Regions from separate parts of the Erythrobacter sp. W36 genome, predicted to be linked through region 2. Evidence: predicted binding sites of a transcription regulator. Region 2 holds the regulator's gene; each other region holds the start of a gene.

Region 1 (3,989 bases), 250 kb from region 2:
CTCGCTCCAAGCAAATGCGCATGCCGCATCGCGCGGCGCATGATCCGGCGCAGGACATATCCGCGGCCCTCGTTCGACGGCAGCACACCGTCCGCCATCAGGAAACTGACCGAACGCAAATGGTCCGCGATCACGCGGTGGCTCGCGACAGCATCGCCTTCGCTACCCACGCCAGTGAGTTGCTGCGAGGCCGCGATCAGCGCTTTGAACGTGTCGGTGTCATAATTGTTGTGCACGCCCTGCATAACAGCGGCGATGCGCTCCAAGCCCATACCGGTATCAATCGACGGGCTCGGCAGATCAGTGCGCTCGCCGCTCGCCTTCTGGTCGAACTGCATGAAGACGAGATTCCAAATCTCTACAAAGCGGTCGCCGTCTTCGTCTGGGCTACCCGGAGGGCCACCAAAGATATGCTCGCCGTGATCATAGAAGATTTCCGAACATGGACCGCATGGTCCGGTATCGCCCATTGACCAGAAATTGTCATTGGTCGGGATGCGAATGATCCGTTCCTCTGGCAGACCAGATATCTTGCGCCACAGATCGAACGCTTCGTCATCGGTGTGATAGACGGTCGCGGTGAGTCTCTCTGCGGGAAGGCCCCATTCTTTTGTAAGCAGCGTCCAGGCATTAAGGATCGCCTGCTCTTTGAAATAGTCGCCAAACGAGAAATTGCCGAGCATTTCAAAGAAGGTGTGATGCCGCGCAGTGTAGCCGACATTATCGAGGTCATTGTGCTTGCCCCCGGCCCGCACGCACTTTTGCGATGACGCGGCGCGCGGTGCGGGCGGGGTCTCCAGACCCGTAAATGCGTTCTTGAACGGCACCATGCCCGCATTCACGAACATCAATGTCGGGTCGTTATAGGGGACCAGCGGTGCACTGGGCACTTCAGCGTGGTCAGCATTCCCGAAGAAGTCGAGAAAAGAGCGGCGAATATCGTTTGTCGAAGTCATTGCGGGAATGCAGTTAGGCAATCACGCGGTCAGCGACAAGCCACCGCGTGATCAATGCACACTGAGTTCGCAATTCTTCATAAGTTCGGTGCTGCTTCAGACCGGCCCGCATCCGCCGATTTTGCATAGGCCAAGCGGAGAGCAGACGCAGAAAAGCCGGCATCGCCAAGGGGGATGGCGCATGCCGGCTTTCCGATTTTCCGAATGCGATAACCGCACTCGCTTGAGGATCAGTCGTCAGAGTCCGCGTCCGGCCCTGTCATCATCTCCTCGGCAACCTCGTCGGTGCGGCCGCGGATGGCGGCTTCCAACTGATTGCACATCTCTGTGTTCTCTTTGAGGAAGGTCTTGGCATTTTCACGGCCCTGACCAATCCGTACGCTGTCGTAGGAGAACCAGCTGCCTGATTTTTCTACGAGGCCTGCCTTCACGCCCAGATCGAGGATCTCACCGATCTTGGAAATGCCCTCTCCGTACATAATGTCGAATTCGACCTGCTTGAACGGCGGTGCGACTTTGTTCTTCACCACTTTAACGCGGGTCGAGTTGCCGACCACTTCGTCACGGTCTTTGATCTGGCCTGTACGGCGAATGTCCAGACGAACCGAAGCGTAAAACTTAAGCGCGTTGCCGCCAGTCGTCGTCTCTGGGTTGCCGTACATAACGCCAATCTTCATCCGCAATTGGTTGATGAAGATGACCATGCATTTGGAACGGTTGATCGACCCGGTCAGCTTGCGCAGCGATTGGGACATCAGCCGCGCTTGAAGGCCGACGTGGGAGTCGCCCATCTCGCCTTCAATTTCTGCGCGGGGGACAAGCGCCGCGACCGAGTCGACCACCAGCACGTCAATCGCATTGGAGCGAACCAACGTGTCAGTAATCTCAAGTGCCTGCTCACCCGTATCAGGCTGAGAGACGATCAGTTCATCAATGTCGACACCCAGCTTATTGGCATAGACTGGATCAAGCGCGTGTTCCGCATCGACGAAAGCCGCCGTGCCGCCAGCCTTTTGAGCCTCTGCAATCACATGCAGTGCCAAGGTCGTCTTACCCGAACTTTCTGGGCCATACACTTCAATAACGCGGCCCTTAGGTAGCCCGCCAATACCAAGCGCGATATCCAGTCCAAGCGAACCACTTGGAATGGATTCAACATTCATTGCTTCGCGAGAGCCGAGCTTCATTGCTGAGCCTTTACCGAAAGCGCGATCTATTTGCGCAAGTGCAGCGTCGAGCGCTTTTTGACGGTCCACGGTCTTTCCTTTTTCTACCAATTTCAGACTTGCAGACATCGCATGGCCTCCTTGACTTGCCTAGGGCCGACAAATTGTTATCGACCACCCCTTGTGGAGACAGCTTGTACCCACTTTGTTCCATAAGAACAAGTAGGGAACATGAGAAATCGTGTCTGGCGGTTCAGATGAAACACGCAAACATCTGAAATTACATTGGAAAAGCCGCAGAAAAAAGTTAGCTGGGGTCTCGAATTGACCACCGGAACGTGCGTTCCGAGTTGGCTGGAACATCCACTTCCGCAATAATCCGGCCATCTTTGATGCGAGTCTTAGCGCCTTTGAGACGCACCTCCCAAATGGCCGAGTCGCCAAGATCAAGCCGAACACTAATCGGATGCGAATTGGCGTTGGTGATCTCCGCGCCATTTCCGAACCAGCTGTTCATATTGCCGGTCGTCACTGGGCCAGGGGCGGGTAGGCATTTCGAAAAGACCTGATTGCTCTCACCCATTTCCAGCTCGACGTCCTGATCCTCAGCGTAATCGCGCATATCAACGTCAGCGACCAATTGCGGACCGAAGCTGCTCGGTTCGAACACAGTGAGGCCGCCCTGAGGCAACGCCACGCCCAGCCCTCGTTCAGTCTCGTTCTTGGTAACGAGCAACATGCCTGCGCGTTCAAAACCAGGATTGGGCTGCCCTTCACCCGTGACCGAAAATCCACAGCTCACCGTGTAAAGATAGCGCGCATCGACCTCTTGCCGATTGAGAAAGGCGATCTGTTTGAGCCCTTTGGCTGAGACATTCACCCTCTCTGGCACGCGGTACAGCTTAAGGTCGCCAAGCTGTTCTTCCACCGCTTGCATGACTTCCGCTTCGCCAACGGGACCCGCCGCGTCGGCCATTGCCATCACTGGTGAAGGAGCGGAGAGCTTCATCCGAAACTCATTGCGGCGGCCATTCACCACGATCGACTGAGGCGATGGAACCGGAGAACCAGCAGCCGTGCTGCCAATTGGATAGCATGTTAGGCGCAGTGGAGCAGCCCGAGGCGGAGTCGCAAGGCTGCGGAAATCACTGACCACGCTGAGCGAGCCTGCAATCACCAACAATTCTGCATCGTCAAAGCTTTGGCCATTGTCATTGAGGATCGTGAGCCAGCTCATCAGGCCGAGTTTGAAATTGCCGTTCTCCCCTCGCCGCGCTGCGCCCGCGGCCGCGCCGTCCTCCGGGTCAGGCAAGGTTGCAACGTAATTGGCCTGCCAATCGAAGCCCCATGCGAGATAGGTCAGGACGACTTCATATGTCCCCCCGCTCGCATCCTGGGTATCGATGGTGAAGATGGGTTTGGCCGAAAGACCCTTTGGCACGCCGTCAAAGGTCAATCGCTCTGGCAAGCCAGCGCAGCGCACCGCCTCATATCCTTGGTCGGTTTGCAGCACCAAACCGCCATCCGCGCGCGTGCGCACGATCGCGGATTGAGCCTCTTCCACACCGGTCGCAGGATTGGTCCGCGTCAAAGTCACACGGTTGCCGAGCGCGCCGTTCACAAGAGCCGCGGGTGAGAGGAGGTCCGCATTGCGGTTCTTCTCAATCGTTCCGCCGGGCAGGCCAGAGACGATTGCGCTGACGCCGACCATACCCTCGGCCACACCTTCAAAGCGGATGGTCGATTGGCCAGGCGGCAGAGTGACCGTGCGGGTCTCGCTGATCATGGCGAAACCTTGCGGCCAACGGCGGTTCATCTCTTGGCCAAGCTGCCTACGCGGATCGCGGTAGACGGTGACCGAAAGCGA
Region 2 (3,989 bases):
GGGGCAAGAGCGGGCATTGGAAGGCCGACCTTTGAGCGCTCTGCTAACCCTGGAAGACGCGCAGGCGCGGCTGCTGGAGCTCGCGCCAGAGATGGCGACATGCGAGCTGCCCGCTGAGGAAGCGCTGGGGCGTTACCTAGCGACGGACCTCACCGCACGGCGCACGCAGCCGCCCGCCGATCTGTCAGCGATGGATGGCTATGCGATTGCCGGTAATGGCCCGTGGAAGCGCGTGGGAGAGAGCCGAGCAGGCACGCCGTTCGCAGGCGCATTGTCCAGCGGCGAATGCGTACGGATATCGACCGGAGCGCATATGCCAGATGGCGTGGACCGCGTGCTGATCCAGGAGAATGCGCATGTGGACGGCGCACTGGTGACCGCCCGCGATACGCCGCTGCGGCGGGAAAGCACGTGCGGATGCGCGGCTTCGACTTTGCTGAAAGCGATACGGTCCTCACCGCTGGCACCCGCATCGGGCCAGGGCAACTCGCGCTCGCGCTATCGGCGGGCCACGGACGGCTCAGTGTGCGAGCGGCTCCGCGCGTTACTGTGCTCGACAGCGGGGACGAACTGGCCGCAGACCCAGAGCAATGCGGCGCGGACCAAATCCCGGCAAGCAACGGCGCGATGATCGCCAGCATGCTGCGCCCGCTCGGGTGCGATGTGGCGCGCATCGGCCCCGTGCCAGACGATCACAGCGCCTTGGCGAGCGCGTTGACCAAGGCGGAGGATGCGGACATTCTCATCACCTCCGGCGGCGCATCGGTGGGCGATCATGACCTGATCCAGCCTGCGCTCGAGGCATGGGGCGCTGAAATCGCGTTCTGGAAGGTCGCGATCAAACCCGGCAAGCCGCTGATGGTAGCGACGCGGGAGCGCGCGCGTGGCACGCGGCAAGTGATCCTAGGTCTGCCGGGCAATCCTGTCTCGAGCTTCGTGACGTGCTTCCTGTTCGCTCTGCCGCTGGTGCGAGCGGCGATGGGGGCTGCGACTCCCCTGCCCACAGCTTTGACATTGCCTCTGGCGGAGGGCCTGCCAGCGATTGGCAAGCGGCGCGAGTTCCTGCGCGCTGTTCACGATGGTCGCACGGTGCGCCGCGCAGGCTCTCAGGACTCCAGCGCGCTCGCGGCATTGGCTGCGGCGAACTGCCTGATCGTGCGGCGCGAGGGCGCGGATGCGGCGAGCGCTGGAGAGCTCGTTACCGCATTAACCCTCGAGAATGGCGGTATTGCGTGAGTTGCCGACTTGACTCGGTGAATGAAGTTTCCTAATTGTTCCGCATTCGTTCACGTTATTGGTGCGCGAAATGGTCCCTCGCCACCCTAACCGGCGCTGGGGCGATCGACCTGTTTTAGGGAGACTATCGTAATGCTGACGGCAAAGCAGCACGAATTGATCCGCTTTATCCAAGAGCGGCTTGAAGAGACGGGAATTTCACCCTCTTTTGAAGAAATGAAGGAAGCGCTCGACCTTAAGAGCAAGTCGGGTGTGCACCGACTGATTTCGGCTTTGGAGGAACGCGGCTTCATCCGGCGACTGCCCAATCGGGCCCGCGCGCTGGAGGTGATCAAACAGCCTGAGGATGCAACGCCTGCTCCGCGCGCTGCGGCGGCGGTGGCCAATGATGTGGTCTCTCGGGCGACATCCATGCCCAGCGCGAATGACACCAGCCCAGAGCCCGCAAATGACGTGATCGAGGTGCCATTGCATGGTCGGATTGCGGCGGGCGCTCCAATTGAGGCGCTTGAGGGCCAAAGCAGCCTTCCCGTGCCGGCGGCATTGCTGGGACCGGGCGAGCATTACGCGCTTGAGGTGTCTGGCGATTCGATGATTGAGGCCGGCATCTTCGACGGTGACTTTGCGCTGGTTAAGCGCACGGACTCGGCGCGCGATGGCGAGATCGTCGTGGCCTTGGTGCGGGGCGAGGAAGCAACGCTTAAGTACCTCCACCGCGACAGCGGGACTGTGCGACTTGATCCGGCCAATGCGTCCTATGACGCGCAGGTCTATCAACCGGGTGAAGTCCAGGTTCAGGGCAAGCTCGCAGGCCTCCTGCGGCGCTACCATTGATTGTGATGTGAATAGGTCGCGCGGGGTGGCTGACTTAATCGTCGGCTTTCCCGCGCCACCACCCATGCTGGCCTTGAGAGCTGGCGACGCTGGTAATCCGCTCCGATGACAGATCGAGCGCCAGCCCTCCGTGCTCTTGCAGGAACCCGCGATCGGCTTTGAGCCATTTGGGTTTGCAAGACCACGGCAGGTAACGGTCAGCCACGACGATGTCGGCTCTCGCGCAAGCGGCGGCGAGCGCGCGTTCCTCGATCAGCTCTCGGTTTCTCGCCATCAGTATGGTCCAGTCGCGGCCTCCGCGCTCAATCTGGAGAAGGCAGAACTCGGTAGAACACCGTGCGCCGGGCCATTCCGCCATCGGAATGGGATCAGCAGAAACGCTGGCGAGTTCGAGCAGGTTGTCTCTTGCATAGGAAGAACGCGAATTGCGCAGCGACAACAACGTGTCATCCATCGTCACACCAACATGGCGACCATCGCGCCCGATCAGCACATCAGGAATTGGCGTCACCATCAGCATGATCGAAGCCGCAGCAACGGGCGCAAACCCCAGCAATCGCGCGCGCCCATTCCACAGCGCAAGCCACAGCGCGCCGATGACAAACAGCGCGATGGTGAGCCTGCCCATCTGCGGCATTAGCTTGACCGAACCGGGCTGGCTCGATGTCCAATGCGCAATCGCAAGCAATAGCTCGAGCGACCGCTCAACCAGCCACCAAGCGGGCGCGCCAAGGCCGATCAGATCGAGGAACAACGCAAATGCGATAAGCGGCATGGAGATGAAGGTGACAAGCGGGATCGCGATGACATTGGCAAATGCACCGTAAACCCCTGCCCTGTGGAAATGGAACAAGACAATCGGCATCAACGCGATCTCGATCACCAGGCCGGTGATGAACAGCATGATCACCCGCCTGCCGACATGCCTCAGCCATGTCTCCTCCCGAGCGGCGAGGAATGCGCGCACGGGCCCAGAGCTCGACAGCGCCACAATCGCGATGACTGCGGAAAAGCTCATTTGAAAGCTCGGTCCAACCACCGATTCCGGCCAAAGCAGCATCACGAAAATTGCCGCCATCGCCACCATTCGGAGCGACAACGCATCGCGCCCCATCGCGAGCGCAATCAGCACCAGCATCGCCGCGACGCAGCTGCGCACGGTCGGAACCTCTGCCCCCGTCAGCAGCGTGTAGCCGACCCCTGCCAATGCCCCCGCCCCCGCGGCTAGGATTGGCAGACGCACACGCAGCGCCACCGCCGGAAAGAGAGCCAGCAACTTCAAGGTCACCAAATAGGCCGCCGCGATCACCGCGCTCACATGCAACCCGCTGATTGAGAGCAAGTGAGTTAGGCCCGCATCGCGCATCGCGATTTCGTCGGCCTCTGCAATCCCGCCCCTATCGCCGCTCGCGAAAGCCGCCGCGATTGTCCCTGCTGAACCGTCCACCCGCTCGCGAACGTGGGCCGACAGCACGCGCTGAATCTTTGGGATAGCGCCCGTGTCACGCCCACCCTCCATGAGCTCGATCTCACCCACCAAGCTGCCAGTGGCGGCTAACCCTTGAAACCAGGCGGCGCGGGCGAAATCATAGGAACCCGGCAACATCGGCGAGGCAGGCGGCATCAAGCGCGCACGCAGGCGCACCACCGATCCCTCGCTCAAACCGTCGACCACCTTGTCTTGTGGTACATTGATGCGGATCTTGCGGCTCTCGCCATTCTCCGCGTCTCGCATGGCCAGAACCAATCGGATCTCGCTCGCGTGACGGTTGATCCTCACGTTCGAGAACAAACCCCTGCACGCGCTCAACAATCGGGCGATCAATCGGCTCTGCGCCGATCAATTCTGAACGCATCCAGATGGTCGCGATCCCGGCGGCAAACACCAGCCCGACGGTGATCATCGTCTGCCTAAGCAA
Region 3 (3,989 bases), 330 kb from region 2:
GCGCGCGCAGGCTCGAGCTTGGGCTGTGGCGGGTCGATGGCGAAGTGTTGGTGCGAAAGCTGGAATTGGCGGCGGCCACCCGCGACGCGGCGCATATTACCCGGCTGTTCACCAACAAACTTGAGGATATTGACGCCGGTTTCGGGATTGAGATTGTGCGCCTGCGGGCTAGCTGGTCAGAACCGCTGGCATTGGGGCAGGGCGATATTGAAACCGCTGCTGAGCAGCACGGCACATCGCTGGCCGCCTGCATTGACCGGCTGAAGGTGCGGCTTGGCCCAGAGGCGGTGCGACGGCCGATCCCGCACGCCAGCCATATTCCCGAGCGCGCGCAGGTCTGGGTGCCCCCGCTTGAGCATCAGGCGGCTTCGCAAGATACATTAGAATTCTACCGCAGACCATTAAAAATGCTTGATAAAGCAGAGGTCATTTCTGTGCTTTACGCCTCGCCTGATGGCTATCCTCAGCGATTTCGCTGGCGCGGAAAAGTGCGCGAAGTGGTGCGCGTAGAGGGGCCTGAACGGATTGCGCCCGAGTGGTGGCGGGAGCGCTCCAGCGTGCGTTTACGCGATTATTACCGGATCGAAGATGCCAAGGGGCAGCGCTATTGGATCTATCGCCACGGCCTCGCTGATGATGGGCGCGGAGGTATGCCTGCATGGTATTTGCAGGGGCTGTGCGCCTAGCTCTCTGGCTACTCAGCGCCGCCTAAGCATGCGCGGCGTTAACTGTGTCTTGTGCGCTCCCTCAACGCCTCGGTTATTATTCGTTTACGGTTTTTGGCTACGTAGGCAGCATGAACATGCACAGCATCCCTCGTACGGCCGATAGAAAGCCGCTTAGCCTGATGGTCAAAAGCCGCGTTCGCTCGCGCGTGGTGTTTGTTGATCTGATCGACATCTCCGAAGGGGGCTGCAAGATCAAAGCCAAGTCTGGCTTTGCTAGCATCGGCGACCGAGTGGTGATGAAGGTTGATGGTATCAACGCGCCAATGGGAACAATCGCCTGGGTTGAAGGCGAGTTCGCTGGTGTTGCCTTTGAAGGCCAGATGCACGCAGCGATCATTGATCACCTATGCAAGCAGAACGGCGTCAGCCTGAGCGATTTCGATCCGGGCAAAAAGTAAGCCCGCGCTTCAAATCTCACCATCGCTAAACGCAAAAAGGGCCGATGCCGCTAGGCACCGACCCCATTCAGCGTGTCAATTTTGAGCGATTAGCTCGGATTGAAAGGCAGTGAGCTGTGGTGAAGAACGATCTTCAGCTCGCCATTTTCGTCTTTTTCATAGGCGAATGAATACTCAACTTTGGTCTCGTTTCCATCGGTGCCGGTGAAGAAGTAATTGCCCATGGCAACCGCCATATCGCCATCTTCGTCGATCACGGTGCCGTTATTTTCCCAGCGCACTGCGGTGTAAGGGGCGATCGCGAAACCGCCATCTTCAGTGCCTTCGGTGCCTACGAAATAGCTGAGCGCTTCATCGAAGCTCTCGCGGAACTGATCTTCAGCGGCCAAAGTCGGCTTGAACAGGATCGTCGCGTCATCGCCGTAAGCATAGTGGGTGTTGATGTGCTCTTCAGCGCGTGCGCGGAAATCGCCTTCTTCGGTGAAGGTCGCGCCGATGGCGACGATGCCTTCGCCCCATGCTTGCTGAGCGGCTTCTACTTCTGCTGCAGTGATTGGGTTGCTGTCGGAACCGTCGGCCGAAGCAGTCGCAGTCTCGCCGCAAGCTGCCAGTGTCAGAGCGCTTGCTCCGAGTACAGAAACACAAACAAACTTCTTCATTTCATACTCCCTTGCGGGGGAGCGTGGCGCCCCCGTCATAGATGCGCGGTCATGGCCGCATGTTACCGTCCGACATCACGAGCACGATTGCTCGCCAGAGGGGCCCGGACTTGTGCAAAATACTCACTACGGCTGAGGAGGTTCCCGTATCGGAGCGTTTTTGTCTGATTTCTTTTATGAGCGGCGGATATCGACCCTCAGTGAGGCATCGCTACTCGTTCGATTTGCGGTTGCAAATTCCGCACTATTACTGAGCTCAATTAGAACATATAAGGAACAAAAGGGATGTTCCGATGGCTCAAAAATCGCTCTTAGAAAAGCTCGAGATTCTCGCTGATGCGGCGAAATATGATGCCTCTTGCGCGTCTTCGGGGACGGCGAAAAAGAACTCGCTGGGCGGCAAAGGGATCGGATCGACCGAGGGGATGGGCATTTGCCACGCCTATGCGCCAGATGGCCGGTGCATTTCATTGCTCAAAATATTGCTGACCAATCACTGCATTTTCGATTGCCACTACTGCATCAACCGCAAAAGCTCGAATGTGCGGCGTGCGCGCTTCACCCCGCAAGAGGTTGCGGACCTGACGCTCAATTTTTACCGGCGCAATTATATCGAGGGACTGTTCCTCTCATCGGGCATTATCAAAAGCTCCAATTTCACGATGGAGCAGATGGTCGAGGCCGCTCGCATCCTGCGCGAGGAGTATGATTTTCGCGGCTACATTCACTTAAAGACCATTCCCGAGGCGGATCCGGAGCTGGTGCGCCAGGCGGGGCTGTATGCTGATCGGGTCTCCATCAATGTCGAATTGCCAACGACCAGCGGTCTGACCCGCCTCGCGCCTGATAAAGACGAGCGGCAGATCGAAGGCGCGATTGCCAAGACGAAGGACGACATCATCGAGGCAAAGGATGCGCGCAAACGCTTTCGCCACGCACCGCGCTTTGCCCCGGCGGGCCAATCGACCCAGATGATCGTCGGTGCGGACCGGGCGTCTGATGCGGATATCGTTGGCAAGGCGAGCCAGCTTTACGATTCCTTTGGTTTGCGCCGGGTCTATTACAGCGCCTTTTCGCCCATTCCCGATGCCAGCGCGGTTTTGCCGTTGCAACGCCCGCCCTTGCTGCGTGAGCACCGGCTGTATCAATCTGACTGGCTGATGCGGTTTTATGGCTATGCGCCGGGCGAGGTGTGCGAGGCGACGGATGCGGATGGCAATCTGCCGCTCGATATTGATCCGAAGCTTGCCTGGGCGCTCAAATTTCGCGGGACATTCCCGGTGGATGTGAACCGCGCGGGCAAAGAGATGCTGCTGCGCGTGCCAGGGTTGGGGCCGACAGCGGTGCGGCGCATCATTGCTGCACGGCGGCACCGGACCCTGCGGCTTGATGACGTGGCGCGGCTGACCCAATCGATCGCCAAGGTGCGCCCCTTTATTACCGCGCTTGATTGGCGCCCGACGACGCTGACAGACCGGGCGGATTTGCGCAGCCTGCTCGCGCCTAAGCAGGAACAGCTGGAGCTGTTTGCATCATGAGCGGGCAGGCCCTCTCAACACGGGCGCCGTCCATGGGCGCGCATTACGCTGTGCAATTGCCAGCTCCGGATGATTTTGCGTTTTGGCGGGACCAGGCGCGTGCGCTGGTCCAATGCGAAGTGCCTCCAGACAGAGTCTCTTGGATCGAGCCAGGTGGGACGGGCGATCTGTTTGCGCAAAACGGCGCTTCCGGGCTAGCCAAGCGTCTGCCCGTGCCAGATCGAGATTCCCGGCCTGCGCGGGCGAGCAAGCGGTTCCTGAGCCTAGCGCGCAATGCGGCGCTGCATTCCGATCCAGAACGCTTTGCGCTGCTCTACCGTCTGCTGTGGCGGCTTCAGAGCAATCCGCGCATGATGGAGGACAAGACCGACCTCGATGTGCGCCGGGTGGAGGAGCTCGACAAGTCGGTGCGCCGCGACAGCCACAAAATGCACGCCTTTGTCCGCTTTCGCCAAGTTGAGGATGGTGCGGGTGGCGAGCATTATGTCGCTTGGTTTGAGCCGGATCATCATATCGTGCGCGCCAATGCGGGCTTTTTCATGCGGCGCTTTGCCAACATGAATTGGTCGATCCTGACCCCGCGCGGCTGCCTCCATTGGGATGGTGAGACCATGCGGGAAAGCGGCCCCGCGCAGCGCAGCGATGCGCCGGATGGCGATCCAGTGG

What was found. The regulator LexA, encoded in region 2, represses DNA repair genes until DNA is damaged. The targets are predictions, from matches to a motif close to GTTCCNCNCTTGTTCT.
Region 1: the regulator LexA is predicted to act here: its motif matches at 2,338-2,353, upstream of recA (recombinase RecA).
Region 3: the regulator LexA is predicted to act here: its motif matches at 2,048-2,063, upstream of AC0V6U_RS07475 (putative DNA modification/repair radical SAM protein).

The regions. Positions count from the first base shown of each region.
Region 1 covers NZ_CP200281.1:953,439-957,427, reverse strand. The annotation lists gene alaS (alanine--tRNA ligase) at 1-956, opposite strand, end outside; gene recA (recombinase RecA) at 1,187-2,251, opposite strand; gene AC0V6U_RS04740 (DUF4139 domain-containing protein) at 2,430-3,989, opposite strand, start outside.
Region 2 covers NZ_CP200281.1:1,200,068-1,204,056, reverse strand. The annotation lists gene moaC (cyclic pyranopterin monophosphate synthase MoaC) at 1-35, shown strand, start outside; gene AC0V6U_RS05940 (MoeA family protein) at 32-631, shown strand; gene AC0V6U_RS05935 (molybdopterin molybdotransferase MoeA) at 526-1,236, shown strand; gene lexA (transcriptional repressor LexA) at 1,369-2,070, shown strand; gene AC0V6U_RS05925 (ComEC/Rec2 family competence protein) at 2,105-3,436, opposite strand; gene AC0V6U_RS05920 (hypothetical protein) at 3,657-3,989, opposite strand, start outside.
Region 3 covers NZ_CP200281.1:1,526,497-1,530,485, reverse strand. The annotation lists gene AC0V6U_RS07490 (DUF6504 family protein) at 1-686, shown strand, start outside; gene AC0V6U_RS07485 (PilZ domain-containing protein) at 803-1,126, shown strand; gene AC0V6U_RS07480 (phosphoribosyl-AMP cyclohydrolase) at 1,216-1,785, opposite strand; gene AC0V6U_RS07475 (putative DNA modification/repair radical SAM protein) at 2,079-3,323, shown strand; gene AC0V6U_RS07470 (UdgX family uracil-DNA binding protein) at 3,320-3,989, shown strand, end outside.